3 regions of the Pseudoalteromonas sp. NZS127_1 genome follow, and region 1 is predicted to be linked to each of the others. Evidence: predicted binding sites of a transcription regulator. Region 1 holds the regulator's gene; each other region holds the start of a gene.
The links. Region 1 encodes LexA, which represses DNA repair genes until DNA is damaged. Its sites were predicted from a motif close to TACTGTATNNNNATACAGTA; they were not measured.
Positions count from the first base shown of each region.

Region 2: the regulator LexA is predicted to act here: its motif matches at 6,585-6,604, upstream of I6F50_RS03530 (YebG family protein).
Region 3: the regulator LexA is predicted to act here: its motif matches at 3,384-3,403, upstream of uvrD (DNA helicase II).

Region 1 is NZ_JADYXO010000019.1:7,673-19,236, reverse strand. It holds gene I6F50_RS15615 (cytochrome c oxidase assembly protein) at 1-186, opposite strand, end outside; gene ctaD (cytochrome c oxidase subunit I) at 186-1,778, opposite strand; gene coxB (cytochrome c oxidase subunit II) at 1,778-2,920, opposite strand; gene lexA (transcriptional repressor LexA) at 3,438-4,055, opposite strand; gene I6F50_RS15595 (PaaI family thioesterase) at 4,223-4,663, shown strand; gene I6F50_RS15590 (hypothetical protein) at 4,664-5,044, opposite strand; gene I6F50_RS15585 (membrane protein) at 5,358-6,083, shown strand; gene I6F50_RS15580 (chaperone modulator CbpM) at 6,159-6,479, opposite strand; gene I6F50_RS15575 (DnaJ C-terminal domain-containing protein) at 6,479-7,447, opposite strand; gene I6F50_RS15570 (endonuclease) at 7,678-8,331, shown strand; gene I6F50_RS15565 (S41 family peptidase) at 8,431-10,035, shown strand; gene I6F50_RS15560 (hypothetical protein) at 10,035-10,406, shown strand; gene hmpA (NO-inducible flavohemoprotein) at 10,487-11,564, opposite strand, start outside.
Region 2 is NZ_JADYXO010000002.1:93,602-105,165, reverse strand. It holds gene I6F50_RS03560 (redoxin family protein) at 1-188, shown strand, start outside; gene I6F50_RS03555 (cytochrome c-type biogenesis protein) at 188-649, shown strand; gene ccmI (c-type cytochrome biogenesis protein CcmI) at 650-1,900, shown strand; gene I6F50_RS03545 (VacJ family lipoprotein) at 1,910-2,641, shown strand; gene I6F50_RS03540 (EAL and HDOD domain-containing protein) at 2,904-4,130, opposite strand; gene putP (sodium/proline symporter PutP) at 4,463-5,941, shown strand; gene I6F50_RS03530 (YebG family protein) at 6,216-6,533, opposite strand; gene I6F50_RS03525 (helix-hairpin-helix domain-containing protein) at 6,846-7,142, shown strand; gene I6F50_RS03520 (DUF6170 family protein) at 7,167-7,469, opposite strand; gene dsbB (disulfide bond formation protein DsbB) at 7,471-7,989, opposite strand; gene fadR (fatty acid metabolism transcriptional regulator FadR) at 8,533-9,246, shown strand; gene I6F50_RS03505 (peroxiredoxin) at 9,611-10,216, shown strand; gene I6F50_RS03500 (TonB-dependent receptor) at 10,276-11,564, opposite strand, start outside.
Region 3 is NZ_JADYXO010000042.1:197-8,838, reverse strand. It holds gene cysQ (3'(2'),5'-bisphosphate nucleotidase CysQ) at 1-436, opposite strand, end outside; gene nudE (ADP compounds hydrolase NudE) at 429-1,001, opposite strand; gene yrfG (GMP/IMP nucleotidase) at 1,063-1,710, shown strand; gene I6F50_RS19865 (dUTP diphosphatase) at 1,726-2,349, opposite strand; gene I6F50_RS19860 (YacL family protein) at 2,455-2,823, opposite strand; gene I6F50_RS19855 (hypothetical protein) at 2,940-3,164, opposite strand; gene uvrD (DNA helicase II) at 3,468-5,633, shown strand; gene I6F50_RS19845 (GNAT family N-acetyltransferase) at 5,611-7,680, shown strand; gene I6F50_RS19840 (chemotaxis protein) at 7,783-8,631, shown strand.

The DNA of each region.
Region 1 (11,564 bases):
AAAGCTAACGCCGACTTCTCGGTTTTGTACTATTTGTGTACTTTGCTCTGCTTGCTCAAGCGAAGGTTTTCCATTAAGCCCTGTTACATCACAAAACACGTCATACAAAGGTACTAAAGCAAAGGCAAAGGCAAACATGCCTATGCAAATAAGTACCAAACGTTTGAGTAGCGGTGCGTGTGTCATTACTTAATTACCGGCGGCGTAGAAAAAGTATGATATGGCGCTGGAGAGTCAACTTCCCACTCAAGCCCTTCTGCCCCTTCCCATACTTTTGCAGGCACTTTATCACCGCCACGCGCGCATTTAATTACCACAGCTACAAACAACAATTGCGATAAACCAAAGGCAAATCCACCAATACTTATGATTGCGTTAAAGTCGGCAAATTGAAGTGCATAATCGGGAATTCGACGCGGCATACCGGCAAGCCCTACAAAATGCATAGGAAAAAACAGTACGTTCACACTCACCAGCGATAGCCAAAAATGCCATTTAGCTAGCGTGATATTAAACATGTTGCCTGTCCATTTGGGTAGCCAATAATAAGCACCTGCCATTATCGAAAACACAGCCCCTGTTACTAATACATAATGAAAATGCGCCACTACAAAATAAGTATCGTGGTACTGAAAGTCAGCAGGTGTAATTGCCAGCATCAAACCCGAAAAGCCACCTAAGGTAAACAGCACAATAAACGCAATACTAAAAAGCATTGGCACTTCAAAAGTTATTGAGCCTTTCCACATTGTGGCAACCCAATTAAATACTTTTACTCCTGTAGGTACCGATATAAGCATGGTCGCGTACATAAAAAACAACTCGCCAGCGACCGGCATCCCAGTGGTAAACATATGATGAGCCCATACAATAAAGCTCAATAGTGCTATGGAGGATGTGGCGTATACCATTGAGGCATAGCCAAAAAGTTTTTTACGAGAAAAGGTAGGTACTATTGTAGATATAATGCCAAAGGCAGGAAGAATCATTATGTATACTTCGGGATGACCAAAAAACCAAAAAATGTGTTGGAACATCACCGGGTCGCCACCGCCTGCGGCATCAAAAAAGCTGGTCGCAAAATACTTATCGGTAAGTACCATAGTGACAGCTCCTGCAAGCACTGGCATTACCGCTATTAATAAAAAGGCAGTAATTAACCACGTCCATACAAATAAGGGCAACTTCATCCATGTCATGCCTGGGGCACGTAAGTTCACTATGGTTACAATCACATTGATTGCGCCCATTATTGAACTAATCCCCATAATATGTACGGCAAATACAAACAATGCAGTATTATCATTACTGTATGTTGTAGACAGTGGTGCATAAAAAGTCCAACCAAATGCAGGACCCCCACCAGGCATAAATAACGATGCCAATAGGATTAAAAACGCAAACGGTAAAATCCAAAAGCTCCAGTTATTCATTCTTGGCAATGCCATATCTGGCGCGCCAATCATGAGTGGTATCATCCAGTTAGCAAGGCCTGTAAAGGCCGGCATAACCGCACCAAACACCATAATTAAACCATGCACTGTGGTCATTTGATTAAAAAAGTGAGGATCGACCAACTGTAAACCTGGTTGAAATAATTCAGCTCTGATCACCATGGCCATTCCACCACCAATTAAGAACATGGTCAGCGAAAAAATTAAATATAAACTACCTATATCTTTATGATTAGTTGTGTAAAGCCAGCGTTTAAAACCTTTAGCTGGGTGATGAGCATGATGAGCTTCATTGGCGTTAGATTGTTCTACTATGCTACTCATTAGTTCGCCTCCACTTTGGCATCAAGTGCTGCCTGTATTTGACTCGGTTGAATAACATCACCCGTATCATTACCCCACGCATTACGTTTATAAGTAATAACCGCTGCTAATTGCTTTATAGATAACTGTTTGGCAAATGCTTGCATTGCCGTACCGGGTCGCCCATGGATAACTACATCAATGTGATCTTTTATATCGCCAAGCACTATAGGGCTGCCTTTAAGTGCAGGAAATACACCCGGTAACCCCATGCCAGTAGGCTGATGACATGCAGCACAATTGGCCATATATACTTGTTCGCCTAAAGTCATTAATTCTTCTTTTGGGAGGGTTTTATCAAGTAATGCGGCATCTGCTAATGCTGCTTTTTGTTTAGCTTGCTTTGCATCTGCAAGCCACGTTTTAAAATCAGCCTCAGATTTAGCGACCACCACAACGGGCATAAAGCCATGATCTTTACCACACAACTCAGCACATTGGCCTCGGTAAGTACCTTCTTCGTTTATGTTCGTCCATGTTTCGTTTATAAAGCCGGGATTCGCATCTTTTTTAACTGCAAAATCAGGTACCCACCAAGAGTGAATAACATCGTCAGAAGTCATTAAAAATCGTACTTTTTGATTTATTGGCAGTACGAGAGGTTTATCAACCTCAAGTAAGTAGTTAGGATTTTTATCTGCAAGATTCGCTATTTCATCTTGCGGGGTAGATAAAATAGAGTAGAACTCTACATCTTCACCCATATATTCATAATGCCATTTCCATTGCGAGCCTGTAATTTTAATAGTGAGATCAGCTTTGCTGGCATCTTCCATTGCAATTAGGGTTTTAGTGGCTGGTACTGCCATAGCAATTAAAATAACAAACGGGATTGCAGTCCAAAGTATTTCTACTTTAGTGCTTTCGTGAAATTGGGCAGGTACAGCCCCTTTAGATTTACGGTGATGAATAAGTGCCCAAAACATAATTGCGAACACTATCACCCCAATCACACAACATATTATAAATATGGTCATGTGCAGCTGATATACATTATTGCTTATATCGGTTACGCCTTTGCGCATATTGTATTGGCTGTTAGCCAAAACTGGGTGCGAAAAAACACATAATATAAGCCACAAGGTAGAGGTCAGTTTACCCATGTGACGGCTCCTTTGATGCTATTGCGAATGCAAAGCGAAGAGGCATACGGCTTAAACGCCAATTCGTTATTTTTATTTTTTTAGTCAATCTCATTTAATATTGATTGGTTTTGCTGCGCCAACAACGGGTTTGTGTATATTGTGTGTTCTCAAAACTAAAAAGCTGTGAGTTATTATTAGCTCAGCACATTAATAATTAGCTAAAAAATGAACAACAAGCAAGTTTTAGTATAAAAAACAATCAGGTGATATTGAGTAATTAATAAAAAATCAGTAACCAACTAGGTAACAGGAAGTTCAAAAGATGAGCAAAACAAAGGGGTTTAACGCATTCGGAGGGGGAAAATATAAGTGCAAAAAAGTTTACAGCTTAAATTGTCAGTGAGCTATTTATGCCCTATTTTTAGTGCGAATTTAAAACAGAAAATGCGTACTAATTAGTGCGAATTTAAAACAGAAAATGCGTACTAATTAGTACGCATTTATAAAACTGCTTGTTTAAAAGCTATTTTTAAAGTCACATCCAATCAGCGTTTCTTATAACGCCAACGGCTAAGCCTTCAATATTAAAAGACTCATTCTCAAGATCTACTTCAATAGATTCAAAATCGTCGTTTTCAGCATGAAGTAATACTTTACGACCCGCTTTCTCAAGACGTTTTACAGTTACGTCTTCGTCTAGGCGGGCAACAACAACTTGCCCGTTTTCAGCGGTTTGAGTACGATGTACAGCAAGTAAATCACCATCCATAATACCAATATCTTTCATGCTCATACCGTTAACGCGTAGTAAAAAATCTGCAGCCGGTTTAAACATTAATGGATCGATTTTGCAGTGACTTTCAACGTGCTCTTGCGCCAAAATAGGTGAACCAGCAGCAACACGCCCTATAAGCGGTAAACCTAATTGTTCTGGCTCTTCTTCTTCAATTAACTGAATACCACGGCTTGCACCTGGTTTCATTTTAATTGCGCCTTTTTTAGCAAGTGCTTTTAAATGTTCTTCAGCAGCATTGGCACTTTTAAAACCTAATGTTTGCGCTATTTCAGCACGTGTAGGAGGCATACCAGTGTCTTTAATAAAAACTTTAATTAGTTCGAGTATTTGAGCTTGGCGGTTCGTTAATGGTCGCATACAACTGGTTTTCCATACAGTACATTTAACTGTGAGTATATACAGTTAAATAAAAATCGCAAATTTAAATTAAGCCTTAAAATAGCCAAAGTAATTTCACTTGTGTACATTTTAGGGATATAACTAACGCTAGGTTTATAAATGATTAAAAAAGCAAAGGAGTCATTATGAGTATTTGGTACCAGCCCATCACTTTAGAGCTGTGCAAGCAGTTAGAACAAGGCATTGATGGCCAAGGAACATTAATGAAAACCATGGGAATAGAAGTCACTGAAATTGGTGATGATTACTTAGTAGCCACTATGCCGGCAATTCCTGAGCATCATAACCCAATGGGAATGGTTCACGGCGGTGCTAACGTTGTACTTGCCGAAACAGTTGCCAGCTATGCAGCTAACTTTGTTGTCGATTTTACAAAATTTTACTGCGTGGGGCAGGAAATTAGCGCAAGTCATTTAAAAGCATCTCGCAACGGCACTTTAACAGCAACGGCAAGAGCGTTTCATATTGGCAAACGTAGTTCAGTGTGGGAAATAAAAATTACAAATAGCCGCAATGAGCTGTGCTGCGTATCAAAAATGACCGCAGCAGTCGTAGAGCGAAGATAGTTACTTTTCGATTGGGTAAATTGTAATTTCCATACCCGCACCAATCGCAGATATACGTAGTAATGTATCTGCATCTAAGGCTTGATTAAAGCACTTAGGGGAAGTGCCTGATTCAAAACCAATATCAAACGTTCTACGTGAACAGCTTAACCATTGCTTTAGCGCGTTACGCGAACACGATTCAATAAGCTCACATATATGGTTTATTGCTTTGTCAGGCGTGTTTACTACACCTGTTGCTTCAATACGCGCTAATTGACGGTATTCGTCTTTGTCATAATGTAAAATCGTCGCGACTTTTTTCAAGTCTGCCACTAGCAAACTAATATCTTGCTTTGATTCAAGCTCAAGATCTACATTTAAAAATTGAATTTCCGACATCGTTTCGTATTTATCCTCTAATAATTTCATTGCAAACTTTAACGCAGTTTTACCGTTATACCAAATCAACTATGCTCTATTAACCACTTTATATAGATATTTCGCAGCTTTTAAGTATTTTTTAGCGTTTAAAGCTAGCTGGATATCAAACACTCAGCTCAATTAAACAAATAAGTCATGTTAGCAATTTAAGTGTAATCTTTTTTATTTTTAAATGATTACAGTAAGCTATAGTTTAAACTGCGACAAAATGTCGCAGTAACTAATCCCATTAATGTAATAAACTAGCCTCTAAAAATAATAAGACTAAAACATGAATAAAAAAATATTTAAGTATGCTCGCAAGTTACATAAATGGCTCGGTTATTTGCTCACATTACAAATTTTAGCTTGGCTATTAGGCGGTTTAGTCATGAGCGCTATTCCTCTTGATAAAGTTCATGGGGAGCATCTTGCAACACGTACTCTTAATAACCCATTTACGCAGGCTGATTATGTTGCCTCCCTTAACGATATTGCATCTCAGGTGGTTAATCCAACACAAATAATTTTTGAGAACTTTTTAACCACACCTATAATTACAGTAATAAATAAAGATGAACAGCAAAGCTTTAACGGTATAACAGGCCGGCCTTTTGAGCCGCCAACTAAAATACAAATTACCGCAAATGCTAAAGCACACCTACTTATTGATGCTCAAGTGACAAGCGCTGTACTGCTAAAGCAAGGTATGCGAGAAGTTGGATATAAAACCAATGTTTGGCAGGTACAATTTGACGACACATTTAACACAACACTGTACTTGTCAGAAAATAACGGCAGAGTTGTCACCGTTCGCAGCACACTATGGCGAATTTTCGACTTTTTTTGGATGTTACATATTATGGATTACGATGAGCGAGAGGATTTTAATAATCCGCTGCTTATTAGTTTTGCAGCAACCAGCGTACTTTTTTGCCTAAGTGGAATATTACTACTTATGCAAAACATACGACTAAAACGATTTATCCGAATTAAAAGTAAGAATAAATCAAAGTAGTCATATTGATTTTTAAGAACTAGCGCACTCTCACCAAAGAGTAAATAAGCCCTAGGAAGTACCCAAGGGCAGATTTTATTCCAAGTGTTTAAATCGACTCAAATGTCGCTTTAACATTTCGTTTTCGAAAATCAACTCATCACGCTCATCCAGCAATTGTAAAACTAAAGCTATTGCCGACCAATCTAACGAAAAGTCATGTTGAATACGGGCCGCTTTTTTAACTAAGGTCACTGCAGATACCGTAAATTGCCACTGCGTAACATGCTTCCCCTCAATTGGAACCGCAATATTGTGCTCAACTAGCTCATATAAAATTGCTTCGCTAATATCACTACTCAAACATAGCTCTTTGCTAGTAAGTAAATCATCTTTTTGTGTCACGATAATTTGCATTATGGCTTGCTCCAGTTATTACGGGGATCAAAGTGAGCTTTTTCGGCTAATTCTTCCCACAGTTTTTTACTGGTATCATCAACAGATGTTGGATTAACAATTTTAAGCACAGCAAATAAATCACCTTTGGCTTTTTTACTCATTAATCCCTTGCCTTTAATACGCAAGCGTTGGCCAGACTGACTATTAGATGGAATAGTTAATTGGATTTTGCCTGCCAACGTAGGTAAATTTATTTTTGTACCAAGAGCCGCTTCCCATGGTGCAAGAGGGACGACTATATTTAGGTTATGACCTTCAACATCAAATAATGGGTGGGGCACTAAACTAATTTGTAAGTACAAGTCGCCATTTTGCCCGTTCGCTGACCCTAATCCGCCTTGCCCTTTTAGTCGAATTCGTTCGCCATTTACTGAGCCTGCGGGAATTTTCACTTTAAGTGATTTTTTAATTTCAGAGACACGACCACTACTATCTCGCTGCGGTAACATAAACTCAACAGGCTTAACGGTATCAACTAAAGTCTCTTCAAGAAAAATCGGGAACTCTATTTCCACATCTTGTCCTTTTTGCGCGCGAGCAGCGTTACTTCTGCTCTGCCCTGAACGATCAAACCCACCGCCTCCGCCAAACATTGAATTAATAAAGTCAGAAAATTCTTGATCGGTTTGAGGATCACTTTGCTGGTAATTACCTTGTGTAGAACCAGCGCTACCGCGATAATTTGTTTGCTGCTGATGAGCACGATTTTGTTGATGGCGACGTAGCTCGTCGTATTTTTTACGTTCATCTTTATTATGGATGACTTCGTAAGCTTCTGCTATTTCTTTAAATTTATCTTCTGCTTGAGGCTCTTTGCTTACATCTGGGTGATATTTTCTGGCTAACTTTTTATAAGCTACTTTAACCGCTTTATCGTCTGCATCAGGCGATATCCCAAGTACTGAATAATAATCAACAAATTTCATTTGCAATCCAAATCCCCATATTGAGTAAGCTTTAAGCATACTCCTTAACTTATAATCTTGTGTAGCTAAAGTACAATAAATAGTAAGAAATAAATGAATAGTAAAATAACTTTGAAGAAAAAATTAATTAGACACTTTTTAGTAATATAAGTGCAGGCCTTAAGTTAACTTTATCTTTTATCTTCAGGGCTTTAAACTAGGCATTCCTGTAGTTCACATTTGTGATGGATATGACTCGATTTATTCTGGCCTTATTGGCTTGTTGTGTGTGCGTTTCGGTATCGGCCGAACAATTCACCCGCTTTTCAACCGCTAAAAGACATCTAATTAAAACCCTACCTGACAACGCTAAAAGCATTTACTGCGGCTGTGATATTAAAAAAGAAGGTAAAAAACTAACTCCCGATCCGACTAACTGTGGTTACATTCCTCGAAATACACTTACCCGCTCAGGCAAAGTAAATGTACGAGCACTACGTATTGAATGGGAACATATTGTTCCGGCGTGGGAATTTGGTCATCAGCTACAATGTTGGCAAGATGGCGGACGTAAAAACTGCCGTAAAGTAAGTGCTAAATTTAGAAAAATGGAAGCTGATATAAATAACTTAGCGCCAGCTATTGGCGAAATTAATGCCGATCGCTCTAATTATCGTTTTGGCATGCTTAGCGAAAACGCCACACAGTATGGTCGCTGCGAAGTAAAAGTAAACTTTAAGCAACGTGTAGTTGAACCGCCTGTCTATGCACGTAAACGTATAGCCGACACTTACGCTTACATGCAGAAAACATACGGTTTAAAAATCTCTGATAAACAGCAAAAGTTATTTAATGCGTGGAAAAAGCAAGCATTTGCAGATACAAGTAGTGCGAGCAAGCTCTAAGCTTTAACACTCATTTACATAAATCAAAGTTATAAATGTTGAATAAACGAGCGAGTGTTGTAATATTTTAAACAACTTATTTACAGAAAGTCCTTAACTATGTTTAAAAATAATAAAACCTCGCTTGCCATTTTTGCAGCACTTTCGGGCTTTGCTTTAACGGGTTGTGGCGGCGGAGGCGGTATCGACTCTGCTCCTGTAGTTACAACACCTGTTAGTAGCAGCCCAACATGGACAGCGGCGGTATTTGAGCCCTCTAACGATTTAAAAAACTTTTGCGAAACCCCTCGTACGGATAACGATCCCTTTAATAACAACAACCCCTACCCAGATCAAGCGGGTTCTGCCCTTTATGAAAAGCTCTGGCTTCGCTCTTGGAGCGACGAAACCTACCTTTGGTATGATGAGATTGCCGATAACGACCCTGAAAGCTTTACAACAGTAGCCGATTACTTCGCTCAATTAAAAACAGAGCAGCTTACCGACTCAGGGGCAAAAAAAGATAACTTTCATTTTTCAGAGCCTTCTGAAGATTACTTTCAAGAAGCGCAATCGGGCGTTACTTCTGGTTACGGTATAAATTGGGCGTTTATTGGCGATACAGCCGACCGTATTTTACGCGTCGCTTATCTTGAAGATGATTCACCTGCAAGCCAAATAGGCTTTCAACGTGGTGATACTGTACTTTCAGTTGACGGTGTTAGCATTAATACCAATACAGAGTCGGGTGTAGATACGCTTAACGAAGGTTTATTTAGTCCTACTAACGGCGACTCACATACTATTGTTGTACGCAGTAACGATGGCGCCGAAAAAACATTTAATGTAACCGCTGGTAATATTGAACAAACACCTGTTCAAAATGTTAAAACGATTACAACCGCAAATGGTTCAAGCGTGGGTTACATGCAATTTAATAGCCATATAAGCATTGCCCAAGAAGGACTTATTGATGCGGTAAATAAGTTTAAAACCGATGGTATTGATGAGCTTGTAATCGACTTTAGATATAACGGTGGTGGTTTATTAGCACTGTCGGCACAATTAGCTTATATGGTTGCCGGTAATGCCAACGTTAACAACCGCTTTTATTATCAAACTCAACAAAACGATAAACAACCTGTTGATTCGCCTTTTCCATTTATTGATGAAGAAATAGATTACTCTACTTTTTTTAGCACAGGTGAAAACCTACCTGATTTAAACCTATCAAAGGTTTATGTATTAAGCACATCAGGCACCTGTTCGGCATCAGAAGCTTTTATTAATGGTTTAAAAGGTATAGACGCAGAAGTTATTTTAATTGGCGACACAACCTGCGGTAAGCCCTATGGCTTTACCCCAACTCATAACTGCGCAACAACCTATTACACTATTCAGTTTAGTGGCGTAAATAGCAAAGGATTTGGCGAATACGCTGCGGGTTTTACACCAACCCCTACTCCACAATTTGATGCTGATGTTCAAGGTTGTGAAATTGAGGACGACTTTGATCATCAGTTAGGCGACAGTGACGAGGCCGTTTTAGCCACCGCATTATTTCATGTTGAAAATGGCAGTTGTCCAGTTAGAACGGCTGCTGCAAAAGCAGAACCAGCTAATTTTTCAAGCTCTCGTGAATCTCTCATTCCTTTAAATATGCCGGTACAATTTACCCAGCGTAATATGGACTTAACTTGGCCAACGCTGGGTGAGGAAAGGTAATGGCTAAATTATTACTCCCATTAGCCACCTTGCTCGCTTTAGGCGGATGCCAAAGTGTAGATAGTGAGCCTGCTAAACCCGCTATATTAACGAGCGTTAATCCCAGCGTTATTACAACACTACAACAGGCAATTCAACAAGCTAAGGGAGGCACATTAGTAACACTTGCCGATTCGGTATTTACTAAACGTAGCGAACTGCTAATTGATCATGCAATGAGTAAAGGGTCTGATGGCAGAGTAATTATGGGCGCGCATAATATAAAATCTGAGAAGTTTATTTTGCAACTACGTAATAACCAATGCGAGCTTTACTATCCTAAAAAAGAGCTTACTACAGTACTTGAAGGTGTTACCTGTAAAGAGTTATAAGGCACTTTATTAATGTTTATAAATTAATAAAAAAGGCGCGCAGCATATCGCTGCGCGCCTTTTTCTATTTTAAAGCGTTATTACAAGTCTTGATGCGGACCAAACACTTCATAATGAATCTGCTCGTTTTTAACACCTAATTCAAGTAACTGGTTTTTTATAAATGCCATAAAACCGGCAGGACCACATAAGTAAAAGTCACCATTACTCAATGGTAGCTGTGCTTGTACTGCGTTTAGGTTCATTAACCCAGTAAAGTCAGCGCCCTCTGTCGCTTGGTTAAACCACGTCATTGTTTGTAAACGGTTATAAACTGCATTTAACTCATTTAAATATTTTGAAAACGAATGCTGCTGAGTATTTTCGCAGGCATGTAAATACATAATCTCTTGATTAGAGTTGTCACTTAATAACGTTTCAAGCATAGCCAGCATTGGCGTTTGCCCAACACCTGCTGAAATGAGTACCGCTGGGTTTGTGTTATTGCGTAAAAAGAAGTCTCCTGCCGGCGGGTATAACTCAACAATAGTGCCTTGCTCTAATGAGTGTAAATAATTAGACACCATGCCAGGCTTTGGCTGTAGCTCTTTTTTAACACTAATACGGTAGTTTTTAGCGTTACTTTTTTGCGAAATAGAATACTGGCGAATTTCTTCATATTCAGCGCCCTCTGGCTTAACTTTAATACCTAAATACTGCCCTGGTTTATGTGTAATAACAGCTTCGCCATCAACTGGCGTAAGTGTAAAGCTCGTTACTAGTTCTGATTCAGCCTGTTTGTTGGTTATTTCAAATTGGCGAGTTCCCGCCCAACCACCGTGTTTATTTTTACTGTGCTCATACAAAGCAGCTTCTTCGGTTATACAAATATCAGCAAGTACGCCGTAAGCTTCGCGCCAAGCGTATTCAACATCGGGAGTAAATTGCTCAGGAATAAGCTCTTTTAAAGTACCAATTAAATGCGCACCTACAATAGGGTAATGCTCAGGTAAAATATTCAAGCTTGTATGCTTATGATTAATACGTGTTAGCGCTTCTTTTAATACGGCTAAATTATCAATATTTTGTGCATACGCAGCCAATGCATTAAAAAGTGCAAATTGCTGACGACCTGTATCTTGATTCGCCATATTAAAAATATTTTTAAGCTCAGGATTA
Region 2 (11,564 bases), on a different contig from region 1:
CGGGTGACCCATATCAATTTAATATCTTAGATTTACATCGTACTTTGTCGTTGGATTTAGGTGTTTCAGGTGCGCCTGAAACATTTTTAGTCGATAAAAACGGCACTATTTTATTGCATCACACGGGCGATATAAACCCGCGAGTATGGCGTGCTAAATTTGCGCCAATTATGCAGGAGCTTAAATAATGAAATGGTTACTACTTACGCTTAGCCTTTTTGTAAGCATCTGTGCGTTTGCAGAGCAAGATCGCTATCAATTTGATAACAACAAACAAGCAATATTGTTTGAAGAGCTAACTAAAGAGCTGCGCTGTCCTAAGTGTCAAAATCAAAACATTGCGGACTCTGACGCTGTGGTTGCTAAAGACTTGCGCGATAAAGTACTCGTATTGGTTAAAGAAGGTAAGAGCAAAGACGAAGTGATTGATTACATGATTGACCGCTTTGGCTATTTTGTTCATTACGACCCACCAGTTACACCAGCGACTTTAGTACTTTGGGTATTACCTGTATTAATTGTCATAGTCGGCTTTGGTTTTATTGTTATTCGCCAGCGAAAAGCATCAGTAAAACAAACGTGGAGCAGTGACGACGAAATGTTGTTAGCTAAGCTAATTGAACAAAATAAACGTCAGGAGCAAAGTTAAATGATTTTAATGTGGGCGTGTTTTGCTTTACTCACACTGGTTGCTCTTGGGTTTGTGATGTTGCCTTTTTTAAAAAAAGAGCGCGTTCAAACAATTACTCATAACGCCAATGCTGAGTTAATTAGCATTTATGAGCAGCGTTTAGTTGATTTACAAACCGATTTAGACAATCAGCGTATTGATACCGTAAATCATGCAGAATCAATTATTGAATTAAAACGCCGTTTATTGAATGAGTTATCACCAGAAAAATCACTAAACAGCAAAGGTAATAATCGTATTTTTGCTTTAACTGGTGGCGCATTTGTTCTTGCTCTAACAGGTGTTTTTTATGGTTTAACGGGTAGTCAGCAGCAAATTTCGGCTTGGCATGATGCAATGGATAATTTAGCTGATTACGGCGAGCGTGCTGTAATGCAAAAAGGTGAGCCGCTTAGCCAAAATGAGCTGCAGGCTTTTGCATTGGCACTTCGTACAAAGCTTAGCCGCTCAGGTGATGATGAAGTTGCTTGGATGCTACTTGGACGAGTTGCTATGTCGCTTAATGAATTTGACATGGCGCAGCAGTCATTTGATAAAGCACTTCGTATGAATCCTGATAATATGCAGGTACTTATTAGTTATAGCCAAGTTTTATTACTAGAAGGTAGCGAAGCTAATATGACTCGTGCGGCAGGTATGCTCTCAAAAGTACTAAAAGTTGAGCCTACCAATTTAGATGCAATTTCGTTATTAGCACTCATTGCTTATGAACGTAAAGATTGGCCTCAAGCCAAAGCTGCATTTGAAGTTTTACTTGCGAGTATGGAAAAAAATGATTCTCGTTATAGCATGATCTCTGAGCGTATCGCTGATATAGAGAAGCAAATGCAAACGGAAGGCTCTGTTATGCCAGTTACTACAACGGGTGCTATTGCAGTTACAGTCGACATTGCAAAAGAGCTTATAGATAAACAGCCAAAAGACGGTATCTTGTTTATATTTGCAAAAGCAGCAAGTGGTTCGCCAATGCCATTAGCTGCTGTTAAACTCGCTAATTATTCATTTCCAATTACAGTTGAGTTGAGTGATAGTAGTGCAATGGTTGCAGGGCTTAACTTATCTAGTGCAGAAAATATTATTATTTCGGCGCGTATTTCTATAGATGACTCGGTTATGCCAAGTTCTGGTGAGCTAGAAGGTCATTCAGAGTCGTTAAAGCGTGAAAGTGTAAGTGACTACCAACTTCAAATTGATACATTAATACCTTAAGGACGTTAGATGTTAAAACACAGTTTTACTTTTTTATGTTTATTGATACTAGCCGGGTGTGCTCAAGTACCACAAAGCAAAGTAGATGACAGAGATCCGCTGCAAAGTATTAATCGTCCGTTATACGACTTTAATATGGATGTACTGGATGCTTATTTATTGCGCCCAGTTGCTGTAGGTTATGTTGAAGTAACGCCTGTACCGGTAAGAAACGGTATTGTTAATTTTACAGGTAATATTACAGCACCTGTCGATATGATTAATGCGGGTTTGCAAGGTAAACCGGGTAATGCAAGTGTGAGCTTAGCGCGTTTTTTAGTTAACTCTACGGTTGGTATTTTTGGTATTTTTGATGTAGCCAGTTCACTTGGTCTTGAAATTGTAGATGAAGACTTTGGACAAACGTTAGGTGTATGGGGCGTGGGTGATGGTGCTTATTTAATGCTACCTGGCATGGGTCCTACAACAGCACGTAACCTGACCGGTGATGTAGTCGACAACTTTGTATTACCTGAAGTTGCGCTAACGACTCCACAAACTATTCTAGTGTTTGTTTTAAAAGCAGTTGAGGCGCGTGCATCATTAATCCCACAAGAAGGGTTATTAAATGATTCACTTGATCCGTACTTATTTGTAAAAGATATTTACTTCCAGCGTCAGATTTATGAGCTGTACGATGGCAACCCACCAATAAAAGAAGAGCCAGCTGATTTTGATGAAGACTTTTTAGAAAGTTTATAATTGAAAAGCCACTCATAAAAACGCCAGCTAAATGCTGGCGTTTTTATTTGCTGTTTATATATTTAACCTGAACTCTGGATAATAAATCTATCTCGAGCAGTTATTTTCAGCGCTAACTACGTTGAATTTACTTGCAATAGGCTAACTATTGACGCGTAAGTTCGCCTTGTTTTCACTGAAAATCTCTGGCTAGAGAAAAATAAATTTAAATATCATTATGATTTAATATATTAGTAAATATCTTAACCAGAGTTCAGGTAGTTTATTTTTCGTTCACTACTAACTGCATTTGTTCATTAACCCAAGCTAGCGCTTCATGATAAGCATCGGGAACTTTTTCACCTAGATTTAGCTCTTTCGTTAGCTCGTTTGCAGCTGACCAGTTTGCTTGTTCGTAGTATTTAACTAAGTTTAAATATTTTGCTAGCAAGCCTTCATCGTTTAATAGCGCTGCTTTTATATCATTAGAAAGTGGAAGCTTTTTCATTACGCTTTCCATACTCTCATCTAAAATAGCATCCATTAGCGACATCATACCGGTTAAAAATGCCATGCCGGTATCTTTAAACTGCCCATGGGATATAGCGAGCAATTCAGCAAATCGAGCGCGCGTAAGCGATAGCCTAATTAGCTCTACAGGTTTGTCTGCTGATACTTGTGCTGCAAACAGTAGTGACAATAGCTTTTTAATTTCATTGGCGCCAAGCACTATAAGAGCTTGCTTAATGGTACTTATTTCTGCGCGTCTTGCAAATGCGGCAGAATTTGAATACCTAAGTAATTTATAAGATAGGTTTACATCACGTTCAAACACATCAGTGATTTTCTTAAGATCCATATCAACACTTGATGTTTCGTAAAGTAATTCAGCTAATGCCATTTCTGAAGGTGGTAGAGCCTTACTTTGTACCATTTCAGGTTTTGAGAAGAAAAATCCTTGGAAATAATCAAACCCAAGCTCTAAAGCTTGTTGGTAAATTTCATAGGTTTCTACTTTTTCGGCAAGTAACTTAATATGTGAGTGCGGTTTTAAATCGTTTAGAACCGTTTTTATTGTATCTATATCGGATGCTAAAAAGTCTATTTTAATAATATCAATAAATGGGTAAAAATGACGCCATACAGGTTGATGAATATAGTCATCAAGAGCAATAGTGTAACCTTTATCTTTTAAATCTTTAACGATAGCTAATAAACGCTTACCAGGCTGGATAGTTTCAAGTATTTCTACAACTATAGTGTCTTTACCTAGTAGTGTAGGGTAACCCTTTGATAGTGTTTCTAGGGTGAAGTTTATATAGGCAGGTTTATTGTCAGTTAAATCTTCTAAACCAAAATTAAACTGGCTACCCTCTATAAGTCGTGTTGTTGCTTCGTCACCATCTATATCGGGAAATACGTTATCAACGCCATCACGAAATAAAAGCTCATAACCGATAAGTTTTTTATCTCTATCTAAAATCGGTTGACGTGCAGCGTAAAAATACATAAACAGTTCCGTAAGAGTGATGTAATTGGGTATTGTAATAATATATGGCAAAAGATTCAAAATAGCATTACGTATATTTGCATGATTAATAAATTATCATTATAAATTAAGGTGTTTCTTCTATTTAATTCATTATATTTTACCAATTCGCTTTAAAATTATTCAACATGAGTATTTTTGTATCAGCTGGAAGCAACAAGTTGGAGATTTTATTGTTAGGCATGATATAGTCAGCGAGAATGGTTTTTATCCTAATAGTGTCTTTATTATAATATTTTAAGAGTCAATATTCGGATCAAGAGCCTGTTATTAATAATTATGCGGAGGCTAATTTGGAAACAGGAATGATTATTTCACTAGCATTATATTTTGTTGTAATGTTAGGTATCGGACTATATGCATATAAGCAATCTACTGGCGATGTATCAGGTTACATGTTAGGTGGACGAAATCTATCACCAAGTGTTGCTGCACTATCTGCAGGTGCATCTGACATGAGTGGCTGGATTTTAATGGGCCTACCTGGTGCGATGTTTGTTACTGGTTTTAGTAGTACATGGATAGCAATTGGTTTGGTGATTGGTGCTTGGTTAAATTATCTGTTAGTTGCACCTAGATTACGTGTGTACACTGAAAAAGCAAATGACTCTATAACAATCCCAGATTACTTCTCAAATCGCTTCAATGATAAGTCAAACTTATTACGTGTTGTATCAGCTGTTGTGATTATAGTCTTCTTTACTCTTTACACGTCATCTGGTGTTGTAGCCGGCGGAAAATTGTTTGAAAGCTCATTTGGTTTAAGTTATGAAGTGGGTTTATACATTACAACGGGTGTCGTTGTTTTATACACTTTGTTTGGTGGTTTTTTAGCGGTTAGCTTAACTGATTTCGTGCAAGGTTGTATTATGTTCATCGCACTGATTCTAGTGCCTACTGTTGCATACTCTTTACTTGAACAACCTCTAGAATCTACTTTACATAGTGTAAATCCAGATATGCTTAACTGGATTGGAGCAGGCTCTGCATTGGGTATTATTTCTGCAATGGCATGGGGTTTAGGTTATTTTGGTCAACCACATATCATCGTTCGTTTTATGTCGGTACGTAGTGTTAAGGATATGCCTAAAGCTCGCCGTATTGGTATGACATGGATGATTGTTGCTGCCCTTGGTGCTGTTGGTACTGGTATATTTGGTGCTGCTTATACTTATGAAAATAATATTGTAGTTGAAGATCCTGAAACGATTTTCCTAATTCTTTCTGAGTTATTGTTCCACCCACTTATTGCTGGCTTTTTACTAGCTGCAATTTTGGCTGCTATCATGAGTACTATCTCATCGCAATTGCTAGTAAGCTCAAGTTCATTGACTGAAGATTTATATAAAACATTTTTACGTAAAGATGCTAGCGACTTTGAATTAGTTACTGTTGGTCGAATTAGCGTTGCCGTAGTGGCTATGTTTGCTATTTACTTAGCTTACGACAGAGATAGCTCTATTTTAGACCTAGTAAGTAATGCATGGGCAGGCTTTGGTGCTGCTTTCGGTCCATTGGTACTGTTCAGCCTTTACTGGAAACGTATGAATTTTGCCGGTGCGTTATCGGGTATGTTAGTAGGTGCGTTTACAGTGCTTGTTTGGGTTTATGGTCCGTTTACTATTAATGGTGAAAGCTTAAGTAGCTTTATGTACGAAATAGTACCTGGCTTTATTTTATCTAGTATCGCAATTGTTGTTGTTAGCTTAGCTACAAAAGAGCCAGAGCAAAACATTACCGCTTTATTTGATGAAGTAGAAAAAGAGCTTTAAATAGCAATTACTACTCATTTTTGAATGAGTAGTAATTAATACCAATCCGCAATAATACTTAATCATTTTGCGGGGCTAATGTGTCGCTACTGGCGTTAAAAAATTATCATTTAGAACAACTAAATATCGAATTTTTTGCCTAGCTATCAACACGTTTTTTTACCCTCAAAATAGATCACTTAATTAAGTGAATTGGTATAATAAAAAAGGGAGCAACTTAGTTGCTCCCTTTTTTATTTAGTTTGTCCCGTCCGAGGAAAGGGCAATCTACGAATTAACTTGCTTTTTTATCGTTGCTATCTTCAATTGATGCAACATTATCTGACTTTTTACTTTTTGTTGGCGCTTTGGCAACAACGGGATCTTTGCCGCCCTTTAATATAGTCATAAAGTCATCTTTGCTTTTCGCTATTTCTAAAGCAAGTGATTCAATTTGTTGCTCACTAAGCGGTACGTCTACCTTTTCTAGCATTAGCTCAAGTGATTCTGCTATATCGAGCATCTTGTCATAAGCATCAGCTTCTTTTTTGGTAGTAAACGTCATACGCTCGACTCCGTTTCGTTCTACAACATATTTAACAACAACAGCCATGATTTCTCCTGCAAAATTGCTTGGCACCGTGGTTTGTAAAAACCATTAGATTACTGTTTTTATGTACAGTAATGGTTTGTAAGTAAATTTGCAAGCGTGAAGTATTAATTTTTAGGTGTCTTAAATTTGACAAAAAACGGTAACTTTACTTTAGTTAAGCAATCACTTGTTGTACCAGCTGCATTTTCAGGATTTCGGATCATAGTGATAATGCGCTTAGGTACACTTTAAGTGATGAACTTTACAGTTCCTTATTTATTGATTTCCTGAGCAATACTCAAAATTAAGAAAAGAAGAATAAGGGCAAGTTTAATGAAAACGTTAAAAAATTTACTCATCATAAGCTTATTATGCTTACTACCTGCAACTACCGTATATGCACAACTATCGGAAGTAACCAAGCAAATGCCTCAAGTTGAGACAATTAGTATAAATAATGCTGATGCAGATATGCTTGCTAAGCTACCGGGTATAGGTAAGAAAAAAGCGCAGGCAATTGTGGATTATCGTGAAGAAAACGGTGAATTTAAAAGCGTCAGTGATTTATCGCAAGTTAAAGGAATTGGTAAAAAACTATTAGCTAAATTAGAGGGGAAAATTTCACTTTAAAGCTATTAAGTAATAATCAGGGCGCTATGCGCCCTGATTAAATTGTTTTAATGCATCGCTTAAGTGCTTTTTAGCAAAGTTAATTTCAATAGGTGTTGTTAATAGCGGATAGCAAAGCCCACCAAGTATCAAAAACGGGATTAATATCCAACCTTTAAATACCGTGAATATTAAAAATAGTGGACTTAGTAATATTAATTTAATAATACGTAGTAACACTTTATCAGTTGGCGATAACATACTTAACGAAAGTGCTATTACGTCCTGGCGCTTGCGCACTTTTAAGTGTTTAAGATCATCTAATTGGCTTGAAAAAAAGGTAAACATATTAAATCGATTTTTTTGTTATTAAGCGGCTAATCACTAACGCAAACAAAGTGATTGAGAATAGCGCAAATATAATTTCCATCCAAGCAGGCATGCTCAAACCAATAAACTGCCAATCTATATTTCCACAATCCCCGGTCGCCTGAAAAAAGCTAGGTATCCATTCGTGTAACGGCATAAACGATGGGAAGTTTGGTTCAAACTCACAGCTAAATGCAAAAGGGTCTGTGGTGGTTTGCATATCAATATGCTCGCGAGCTATAAGGTATCCCCAAACACTCGATACACCCCAAATTACATACGCTAATATACGAACTGCTTTGCTCTGTGGTTTAGTCGAACCTACAATGCCTGCACCTAATAAACCCAGTACAGCGGTACGTTGATATATGCACATTATGCAAGGCGCCAATCCCATTTGGTATTGAAAGAAAAGGGCGGTCACTTCAAGTAAAAAAACGATAGCTGTAAATAAAAGCCACGGGGTACGTTGGGTGGGTAATTGCGCAAGCCAGTTCATAAAAATTCCGCGTTTAAATAAGATGTTAGATTATGACCTAGGATAATGTATGCGGCAACAAAAAGGAAAAAAAAGCTACCGAAGTCGCTTTTTATAAGATGAAATTATTGACTACTCAATACAGCCTCAGCAGAGGTTACATGGCGCTCTACTTAGTTCCCATTGATACATAAGCTAAGTTATATCGCTTACTTATACAACATTGGTGCATTGCCTAATCACTTCTTTAAAGTTGCTGTTAGAACGCTCTGTTGCATAGGTGTTCCTTTTTAATGTACTTATGTGTATTAAGTTGATTCAGCTAAGTATGGTGTAAATAAAAATACCAATAATTACAATGTACCTACAATGAATATTGCTCTGTATATTTATACATTGTAGCGATATTAGAAAAACCTAAATTTTATTATTTATTAATCTTTAATTTCTACTCATTTGCTTATTAATATATCTGACTTTACTTGTTAGTTATGCTTCGTCTGGTACAATCAGTCAGTTATTCGTGTAAAACGATGAGTGTTGATTAATTCGAGTGGGAACTGGATGAGAATTTTTAAAGCGAAAAGCCCAGCAGGATTTGCTGAAGAATATATAGTTGAATCTATTTGGAACGGCGATTTCCCTCCAGGTTCAATTCTACCTGCCGAGCGAGAACTTTCAGAGTTAATTGGTGTAACAAGAACGACCTTGAGAGAAGTATTACAGCGTTTAGCACGTGATGGTTGGTTAACAATTCAGCATGGTAAACCAACAAAAGTAAATAACTTTTGGGAGACGTCTGGCTTAAATATTCTTGAAACACTAGCGCGCTTAGATGAAGACAAGATGCCAGAGCTGACAGATCAGCTTTTATCTGCACGTACTAATATCAGTGCTATTTATACACGTGCTGCAATTAAGTTAAATCCTGAACGTGTAATTGAAATTTTATCACAAAGTCATGAGCTAGAAGACACTGCGCAGGCATTTGCTGACTACGATTATAAAGTTCATCACGAATTAGCCGTTGCGGGTAATAACCGTATTTATGTATTAATACTCAACGGTTTTAGAGGCTTTTATTCAAAGATTGGTTGTCATTACTTCTCTGATGCCGGAACTCGTGAACTTGCTCGTCAGTTTTATAAAGATTTAACAATCTTGGCAGAAAATAAAGAGCACGATGGTGCTATTTCGATGATGCGTAAATACGGTCATCAAACAGGTGAGATTTGGCAAAAAATTCGAGGCGATATGCCCTCAGATATAATGGATTAAATTTAAACGAAAAACCTGCATTTGCAGGTTTTTTTGTAGCTGTAAAAATTAATACCGCATTATATGAATTTTTAAACAATTTAATGTATTAAGCTTTCTTCAGTAACGTCAAAAGTTCTATCTAATTACAACGCAATTTACACTTCAAAATAGACCTATTATTCAAGCAGATTAGTGCAAGTTGTAAGTGTTCGTTATTTTCGATTGCTCACATCGTTAAATGCGATTGTTCTTTTGTAGTGAATAACTTTAGAATGCCAATTAATTATATGTGTTCGCTATTGGTTTTTAATTTTTAGCGCCCATATAAGTACCAGCATTGCGAAAGCAATTGAAAACAAACTCAAAATATTTGGAGAATAAAATGGGTGTATTAGTAGGCCGCCAGGCACCAGACTTTACCGCTGCAGCTGTTCTTGGTAACGGTGAAATTGTAGATAGCTATAACCTTCATGAAACAATTAAAGGTAAAAAAGCAGTTATCTTCTTTTACCCACTAGATTTCACGTTTGTATGTCCTTCTGAACTTATTGCATTTGATAAGCGTTTTGAAGAGTTTCAAAAGCGTGGCGTAGAAGTAATTGGTGTTTCTATCGATTCACAATTCTCACATAACGCATGGCGTAACACTGCTGTTGCAGACGGCGGTATTGGTAAAGTTCAATACGCACTAGTTGCAGATGTTAAACACGAAATTTGTAAAGCGTATGACGTTGAGCATCCAGAAGCAGGTGTTGCATTTCGTGGTTCATTCTTAATCGACGAAGAAGGCAATGTACGTCACCAAGTAGTGAACGATTTACCACTAGGTCGTAACATCGACGAAATGCTTCGCATGGTTGACGCGCTAGCGTTCCACACTGAACACGGTGAAGTATGTCCTGCTGGTTGGACTGAAGGTAAAAAAGGTATGGACGCAAGCCCTGAAGGCGTTGCTAAGTTCTTATCTGAAAACGAAGGCGATCTATAATTTAGCCCTTAGTTTTAAATAAAAAAACCGCCAATTGGCGGTTTTTTTGTGTCTTTTATTTAGAAAGAAAAGCTTACTTTAGTGTACAAGTAGCGGCCACGAGGATTATGCACAGCTGATGCATAACCGTATAAATCGCCATCGCCATCACCAATTGCAAATGGTGGCTCTTCATCAAATAAGTTATTAACACCTAAAGATATTTTAGCTGATTCAGTAATACGGTACGACGTTTGTAAATCAACAAGCGTTTGCGAGTCAATCATACGTGAAGTATTGCTATCAAAGTCTAAATTGCCATCAAAGTCGATATCAGGCGTATCTTCAAATTCGCCTACATAACTGATATTTACATTGGTGTTAAACTCACCAATTTCCCAGTTGGTTGAGAAAATAAAGCGATGCTCTGGGTAGCCATATTCACCCGTGTAATCACGACCATCTTTTTCAAACTTATCTTGATATGCCCACTCTAAATTAAATTTAAGTAAACCTAAGTCATCAAGAGAGTGGTTATAGTTTGCTGAAACATCAACACCAGACACTTCTTGCGATGATAAATTTTTAAATGTGCTGTGTATTTTTTGTATTGTGCCTAAGCTTGCTCCGCCTGTAGGAGCTAAACGAACACATACGGTACTATTTTGGTTACCACATTCTGCAGCATAAATAGGACCAAATTCTTCTTCATCGATTTTATTATCTTGAGTAATGCTCCATACATCAACACTTAAACCAAACTCAGCTGTTGGTGCCCAGATAACGCCCACGTTCCATGATTCTGACTCTTCTGCTTGTAAATCAGGGTTACCAGAGAACTCAATGTTGTAATCAAGTGCTTGGCAATCTAATCCTGTTTGTTCACAGCGCTGTGTATCAACAAAAAATTGGCTTTTTTGTGATGGACCTAAGCCTATTTGCGCTAACGAAGGCGCTCTAAAGCCTTGCGCCCAAGAACCACGAACCGTTACTTCATCAGTCGGTGCCCAGCGCAGAGCTATTTTTGGATTTGTTGTTGTACCAAAGTCGCTATAATCATCGTAACGACCGGCTAATTGTAGTTCGAGGTTTTCAGCAAGTGGGATTGAGAACTCAACATATGCAGCGTATTGTTCACGATCAGCAGAAGCTGATACTGATTCAGTACCAAATATTAAGCCACGTTGAAATTGATCATCAGGGATATCATTTACATCTTCTTCACGGTACTCAATACCGGCGGCCATCATTACAGCTTCGCCACCAAAACTAAACGCTTCACCTGTAATGTTAGCGTCAAAAGAGGTCATATGAGACTCACCGCGACGCACTAAGCTAGTTGTGATTCTGTCAATTACAGCTGGGTCGT
Region 3 (8,642 bases), on a different contig from region 1:
TTTGCTTATCAATTGAGTTTTCACGTTTAAAGGCACCATTTTTAGCTGTAGCAAAATAAGTCACACCTTTTGCAGGCCAATGAATAACGCCAAGCACAGGATGATTATTTTCAATCAATGCAATGTTTACTGCAAAGTCGCCACTTTCTAAAATAAATTCGCCTGTACCATCCATCGGATCGAGTAACCAATAACGCTGCCAGTCCTGTCTGTCGGCAAGTGCAGGTATAGGTGTTTCTTCCGACATAATTGGGATATCGGGCGCTAAGACTTTTAATCCAGCAACCAGTACGTCATTTGCTGCTAAGTCAGCTTTGGTAACAGGCGTATTATCTGATTTCTCTTGTTGGCCAATATCGCCTTTTTTATAAATGGCCATAATTGCATCGCCAGCACGCTCAGCTAATTCAATACACGGTTCGATTAATTTATTCATCGGCAGCTCCAGACGCTAAATACTTATCTAATAATAGCAAAGCTGCAACACTGCGTGCTTCGGTAAAATCTTCTTGGTCTAATAATGACTGCCACTGAGTTAATGGCCACTTAACAACAACAAGCGGCTCTGGTTCGTCGCCAATAAGGGTTTGTGGGTATAATTGCTTAGCAAATAAAATATGCATAGTGGCATTAAAGTAACTCGGCGCCATTGTTACTGTTCTTAATGGTTTAAAATACTCAGCACCAAAGCCAATTTCTTCTTTAAGCTCTCTGTTAGCAGCTTGCTCTGGCGTTTCGCCCGGATCGATTAAGCCTTTAGGAAAACCTAACTGGTAATCGTTTGTGCCCGCACAGTATTCACGTACAAGTAGTAATTCGTTGTCTGCACTTAACGGAACAATCATCACTGCTCCCCGGCCACCGCCGCGAATTCGCTCATACTGACGCTCTTCGTTATTAGAAAACTTTAGCTCTAAAGACTCCACAGTAAACAGGCGGCTTTTAGCGACAACATTGTTACTGAGGATTTGTGGTGGTGTTGGGTGCTTTTTCTGTGTCATTGGCGTTAATTTGCTATCATGGCAGTTAGTTCAATAATAAACCTTATAAGTTGAAATTCCTATGTTAAATTGGTCAAAAATCGATACCGTTTTGCTCGACATGGATGGAACATTACTCGATTTACATTACGACAGTCATTTTTGGCTTAACGTTATTCCTGCGCAACACGCATTAGCAAGGGGCATTAGCCTAGATGCAGCTAAAGCAGATATTTTAAAACGCTATCAAGCTGTGAGCGGTCAAATACAGTGGTATTGTTTAGATTATTGGGAGCAGCAATTAAGCTTGCCTATAATGGAGCTTAAACGAGAGTCTCAGCATTTAATTAAAATGCGCGAAGACGTACCTCATTTTTTAACTGAGCTTAAAAAAGCAGGCAAAGAGTTAATTTTACTTACCAACGCCCACCCTGAGAGTGTCATGCTTAAATTTGAGCATACAGCGATTGATAACTACCTAGATGGCGTAGTGTCTACTCATGAATATGGAGTAAGTAAAGAGCAACAAAGTTTGTGGCACCAAGTACAAAAAGACTTAGGGTTTAATAAGCAGCGCACTTTGTTTGTAGATGACAGTGTGCCGGTTTTGAATGCCGCACGAGAATACGGCATTGAGCACTTACTTGCAGTTGCTAACCCAGATAGCCAACAACCACATAACGAAATAGCCGATTACCTAAGTGTTACCGACTATCGTAAGATTATCTAACTCAACTTACGTGACTTAAATTTTTGGGTAACGCGCTTCTAGCCCTTGATATACTAACTTTGCAAAATCTGCATGTTCTGTATCAAGGCTTTTAACTACTTCAACTAAATGCTCGTTATCTTCTTGCCCATTCCATTCTTTAATATAGCTACCATCTTTGTAACCGTGATCTTGGCGGAAAAAGTTTAACGTATTTTTACCTACGTAGCCGCGATATAAATCATCAATATCCATACCTATTTGCGCCATACAGCCGGCAAAAGCACCTGCATTAAACGTTTTATCAGCAACAGCCGACGCCGCTAATATCTCTAGTGTTTGTTTAAAGTCATCAGCTTGTTGAGCATTACTAAGCTCAGTTTCAAGTTGCTTTGCTAAGTCTTCGTAGCTAGTTTCGCCGTCAATTCTAAGCGATAGACCAAAATGAAAAATATCAACCAACTCTAAAATAACTTGTTCAGTATCTGGTGTTTGTTTTTTCCACCATTTCCAACCATGATGATCTAGCATTTCAGCACACTCAACCCAAATAGCGCGGTACCATTCAAACCCTTGAGTAAACCATTGCTCATGTACTTTAGTATTCATGGCGTTTTGCATTTCTAGCATCACTACTAGCTTGTTTAAATTGGCAGACATATCAATTCCTGTCGTTTTGGTTGGCGTAATTTTCGTTGGTGTAATAATACAGATAAAATGCTGATTGTGCATTGCTGTATATTTTTATTAGTGTGCTAGTTATGTTTATCGTGACGTCGTAAACTCATGCCATGAATCAATTAAATCAATGAAATCTTCAAAGCCACAACCACTACTTAAACCATTTTCTTCAAGCGCTAAATCGTCATCTTGATACGCTATTAGGTCTTCGCTGTCTTGATGAAGTGCATGGGCTTCAAATAATGCTTCGTCTTTCGTTAATATTAAATCTATTTCTTGGCCTTTTAGCGTTAGCGGCTCATAGCTTGAACTTACCGATGCAATAAGCGCTTGCACCATGGCTACTTTGTCTTTGCCTATTTCTTCGTTTAGCCAGCGACCAATAATAGCGTGTTCACTGCTTATTTTAATACGTAGCCCACTAATAGGGTCGCGAATAAATTGATATTCCATAGGGTTTGCCTGTAAATCTTTAATTGCGTAATTATATACGTAAACGCCCGTAAACCACAGGACATATAAAGTAAAATAGCGCCACATGGGCGCTATTTTACTCAACTTTAAAACCGTTAACTTCGCGATCTATAACGCGCTGCGTCAATGATCGACCATAAGTAAATAATAGGCACAAGTACAAAGCCTACAAGCACATAAATTAGTGCGTAACTTATTATAATAGCGAGTGCAAAAAATATAGCCGCTAAAATACGCCCTTGCACTAACTGCCCTAAACCAGGAAAAAATATATTACATAATGCTGCAATTACGTTACCGCCAGAACCTTGATCTGCCATACTAACCTCTGTATTTATTTGATTTTATAATTATTTACCTACACACTCTATGCCAATTTATTAAAGCTTACAAATCAAATAGTTAAATTAGTCTAGATTTAGAGAGTTGGTAGATTTTGCTAAAATTAGGTCAAATTAGCAATTATTGTTATCCGTTTACACTTTTTTATTCGCTTAATTAATTAGCAAGTTACTCGTTTTGAACACTATTTTATAAATAGCTGTTTATAAAAACAGTATTTTATTTAGCCTAACAAAAACACCTGTTATACTGCCCACAATATTGATTAAAAAGGCGTAACGATGGACGTTTCACAATTACTCGATGGCTTAAATGACAAACAACGCGATGCCGTTGCAGCCCCACTACAAAACATGCTGGTATTAGCAGGTGCTGGGTCTGGTAAAACACGAGTGTTAGTTCATCGTATTGCGTGGCTTATGCAAGTTGAGCAAGCCTCTGCTTACAGTATTTTTGCAGTTACCTTTACTAATAAAGCAGCTAAAGAAATGCGTAGCCGCGTTGAAGAAACACTAAAAGCCCCTGTAGGTGGTATGTGGATTGGTACGTTCCATGGTTTATCGCATCGTATTTTACGTGCTCATCACCGTGAAGCTAACTTACCAGAAGCCTTTCAAATTTTAGACTCTGACGATCAGCTTCGGATGATCAAGCGCTTATTAAAATCGATGAATATTGATGATAAAAAATGGCCTGCTAAACAATTTGGCTGGTACATAAGCGCCAAAAAAGATGAAGCACTTCGCCCTAAAGATATTCAAGCATACGATATTAACGAGCAAATGATGCTGCGTGTTTACGCCGCCTATCAAGAGGCCTGCGATCGCGCAGGCTTAGTAGACTTTGCTGAAATATTACTACGTAGTTACGAAGTATTAAAAAATAACCCTACGTTACTTCGCCATTATCAGCAACGCTTTGCGCATATGCTTGTAGATGAGTTTCAAGATACAAATACCATTCAATATGCTTGGTTAAAGTTACTTGCTGGCGATACAAATAGCATTATGATTGTAGGCGACGATGACCAAAGTATTTACGGTTGGCGCGGTGCTAAAATCGAAAACATTAAACGCTTTTTAACTGACTTTAGCGCTGAAACCATTTGTCTTGAACAAAACTACCGTTCAACCGCAACTATTTTGAAAGCGTCTAACGCATTAATTCAAAATAACTCAGAACGTATGGGTAAAAGCTTGTGGACCGACGGTAACGATGGCGAGCCAATCTCTATTTATGCAGCATTTAATGAGTTAGACGAAGCACGCTTTGTAAGTAGCAAATTACGAAGCTGGTTAAATGCAGGTAATGCGCTGCAAGATGCAGCAATTTTATACCGTAGTAACGCGCAATCTCGAGTACTTGAGGAAGCCATGCTGCAAGAAGGCTTAAAATACCGTATTTATGGTGGTATGCGATTCTTCGAACGACAAGAAATTAAAGATGCGCTTTCGTATTTACGCCTAGTGGGTAATCGTCAAGACGATGCCGCATTTGAGCGTGTAATTAATACGCCAGCACGCGGTATTGGCGACAAAACATTGAGCCATATACGCGACTGTGCACGAGCAGAATCATTACCGCTTTGGTATGCCGCAAAAGCAATTGTAGAACAACAGCATTTATCTGGTCGTGCTTCTGGCGCAGTGAGTAAGTTTGTAGAACTCGTTGAACAAATAGAAGATAAAATTAGCGATCTTACTTTGCATGAGCAAGCCAAATACACAATTCAAACCTCAGGCTTGATGGCAATGTACCAAGCTGAAAAAGGTGAAAAAGGCCGTGCTCGCGTAGAAAACTTAGAAGAGCTAATTAGCGCTTGTGATCAGTATGAACTTCCTGAAGACGAAGAATACAGCTCACCTTTACAAGGCTTTTTAGCCCATACGTCACTTGAGTCGGGTGAAGGACAAGCAGAAGAACACGAAGACGCCGTACAAATGATGACGCTTCACTCAGCTAAAGGCTTAGAGTTTCCGCTAGTCTTTATGGTCGGCGTAGAAGAAGGCATGTTCCCTTCTCAGCAAAGTAACGAAGAGTCTGGCCGCTTAGAAGAAGAGCGCCGCCTTTGTTATGTAGGCATGACACGAGCAATGGATAAGTTATACATTAGCCATGCTGAGAGTCGCCGCTTATACGGGCAAGAAAAATACCATAGCCCATCACGCTTTTTACGCGAAATACCTGAGGACTGCGTTGAAGAAATTCGTATTAAAACACAGGTTTCTCGCCCGCCTGCCGCCGGGCGTTTTAGCGCATCAGTTAGCCATGCCGCATTTGAAGACAGTGGCTTTAACTTAGGGCAACGAGTTTTGCATGCTAAGTTTGGTGTTGGTACCGTACTTAATTACGAAGGCAGTGGCGCGCAATCTCGCGTACAAGTTAACTTTGACGACCTTGGCAGTAAATGGTTAGTAACGGCCTATGCACGATTACAAGCTGTATAAAGCTCACCTAAATGAGTTAGAACAACAACTAGCTGGCGCGTATCATCGTCAGCTAGTGCTGATTACGGGCAGCCCTGCTTGGTGTTATGAATTACTTAACTCATTAATAGATGAAAACAATACACTTGTTGTATCAAAGCAGTGCGCGATTAAAAATTCGTACTGGCCTACTCGCACTCACCAAATTTTAGGGCAAGAATTTGCTCATGCTGTTTACGATGGTTTTAGTGGTTTACACCCTGATAAACTTGCAGCACTTACCGGCACCGTTAAAGCAGGCGGTATACTGTTTTTATTACTGCCCGAATTAAATGATTTAGCCTCTTGGCAAGACCCCTCATTAAGTACAGTGCAATCACACGGTCAGAGTATTGAATACAGTTTATTTAATCAACGTTTCGCGGCTATTATTAAGCAATTACCCGCTTTTCATTTTAGTGAAAAAAATGGCTGTATTAGTAATCTCGTCAGCTCTGTTACGCATAATAAAATTGATTATGTACCACAGCAAAACTGCGTTGAACAAATAGTAAAAATAGCTAATGGTCGTGCCAACAGGCCTTTACTCATTAATGCTGATAGAGGTAGAGGCAAATCGGCAGCACTTGGCTTAGCTGCCGCAAAATTGACTGATAAAAAAGTAATTATTTGCAGCACTCAGTTTAAAGCGACCCATAGTAGCTTTAAACATTTAGCCAACGAGTTAGACCTGCAATACAACGCTCAACATAAACAGCTCGCCAACTTGCACTACGTTGCACCTGACGCGTTATTAAATGCATTACCTGAGTGCGATTTATTACTCATTGATGAAGCTGCCGCGATCCCTGTACCGTTATTGCTAAAAATGCTAGCTCATTACCCTCGTATAGTCTTTGCAAGTACACTGGTTGGGTATGAGGGCAATGGTAGGGGTTATACCATTCGCTTTAGTAACTATATAAAAGCGCACTATAAAGCCTCTAAAGTTGTAACGCTTGATGAGCCACTGCGTTTTGCTAAACACGATCCCCTCGAGAAGCACATTCGCACCTTGCTTGCACTCGATGCACAATATAAAGAGTTAAGTAGTGAGCAATTAGAGCAGCCAGTTCACAGCGAAATAACTCAGCAATCCCTTGTAAACAATGAGCCTTTACTGCAACAAGTTATTGCCCTGCTTGCATTGGCTCACTATCAAAGTAGTGTAAACGATTTACGCCAACTACTAGACGCACCATCGCAACGAATATTCATCAGCAAAATTAACAATCGATTAGTTGGTGTATGTTTAATCGCAATAGAAGGTGGTTTAAGTGAAGAACTTGCTCTACAGGTTATAAGCGGAGAGCGCCGCCCACAGGGTCATTTAATGGCTCAAACCCTCTCACAACTTAGTTTTAATAATGACTACTTAACACAGTTGAGCGCTCGCGTTGTACGAATAGCGATTGATCCGAGTTCTCACAATATGGGTTTTGGTAAAAAGCTACTTAGCTATTGCGAGTCGCAAGTAAAAAGCCAATGTAGTTGGTTTGGTGCAAGCTTTGGCGCAACAGCGCAGCTACTTAACTTTTGGCAAAAACAAGGGTTTGATACCGTAAAACTGGGTTATCAACGCGATAAAAGCACAGCTGAACATTCAGCGCTTGTGGTTAAATGCTTAAGCAATAAAAGTGCAATTATCCAACCTTTGAAAAAGCAGTTTAAAAACGACTTTTTTTATGCTCTTTTAACACATTTTAAAACACTAGATTGGCAACTTGTAAGTATTTTAATTGAAGGATTTAGCGATGAGTTAGTAAGCCCCGAGACTCGCGAACGATTAGCCTTACTCGTAAACAGTAACTTCACTCAATTTAATATCTCTGCGACTCTCTGGCAGGTAGTGAATCAGTCTCCTTCTTGTATGTCTCAATTAACAGAGTCTGATAAACAACTTTTAATAAAGTTAGTGCTGCAAAATGAATGTAATGAAAAAGTGATTCAACACTTAGGTTTATTAGGAAAAAAGCAGCTTGAGAATCAATTTAAACGTGCCATAAAAAACCTCACTAGTGCCATCTAATAACTCCTAGTTACCTATCTCTATTAAATCTTATCCATCTTTAAGCTATTTATTTAATTTGTTCTATCCTTAAAGCATTAACAGGTAAATTAAGATAAAAGCATGGAATTAATAAACTTTAAAGTGGGCTGCAAAACAATTTCACTTAAAATACTCGATATTTTATTAACAGAGCGCTTTGACAATAATCTAACAACTTTACCCAACAATAATAAAAGCTTTATTGGTGTTAAAGATTATATGGATATACCAACGCCTGTGTTTGATTTAGGTATTATTTTAAATAATATCTCAACCGAACAAAGTAATGCGCATGTACTAAAACAACTAAGAACATGGCAAGAAAAACTATTAAACTGGTTCAATACCCTTCAAAGTAACTTGCTAAATAGCTCGGCTTCTATTTCAAGCAATGATGCAGAACTACAAGATTTTGTTCTGTTTTACAAAGAGTTCAACACCGATAATGAAGACTTAAAACTAACAATGTCTCGACTTAACGAACCTTTCCAATCATTGCTAGAAACGGTAAAAGAAGCTATATCAGCTCATAATCAAAGCGATTATAAACAAGTATCAGCTCTGCTCGAAAAAATTAAGCGTAGTAACCTAATTCAGCTAGAGCGTTTATTCGAATCAGCTAAAGAGCAAATAACCTTAGACTATAAACCTATTATTGTTTTTACCACTAAAGACGGCTTAAACCCACACGTAGGGTTATTGGTAGATAAAGTCGAAGATAATATCGACTATAAAAAAGAAGACATTAAACCACTAGATAAGCTCACTGAGGTTGGTTTTGATCTAGACCCACAAACTAAAAATATGATGCGAGGATTAATCAAGCTTACACAAAAGCACAGTGTATTAATTGATCCAAGCGTAATATTTAAACCAACACAACTAGAAGAATCTGAAAGTGAAGAAACTCAAGCTTACGGACTATTTTAAATAGTCTTTAG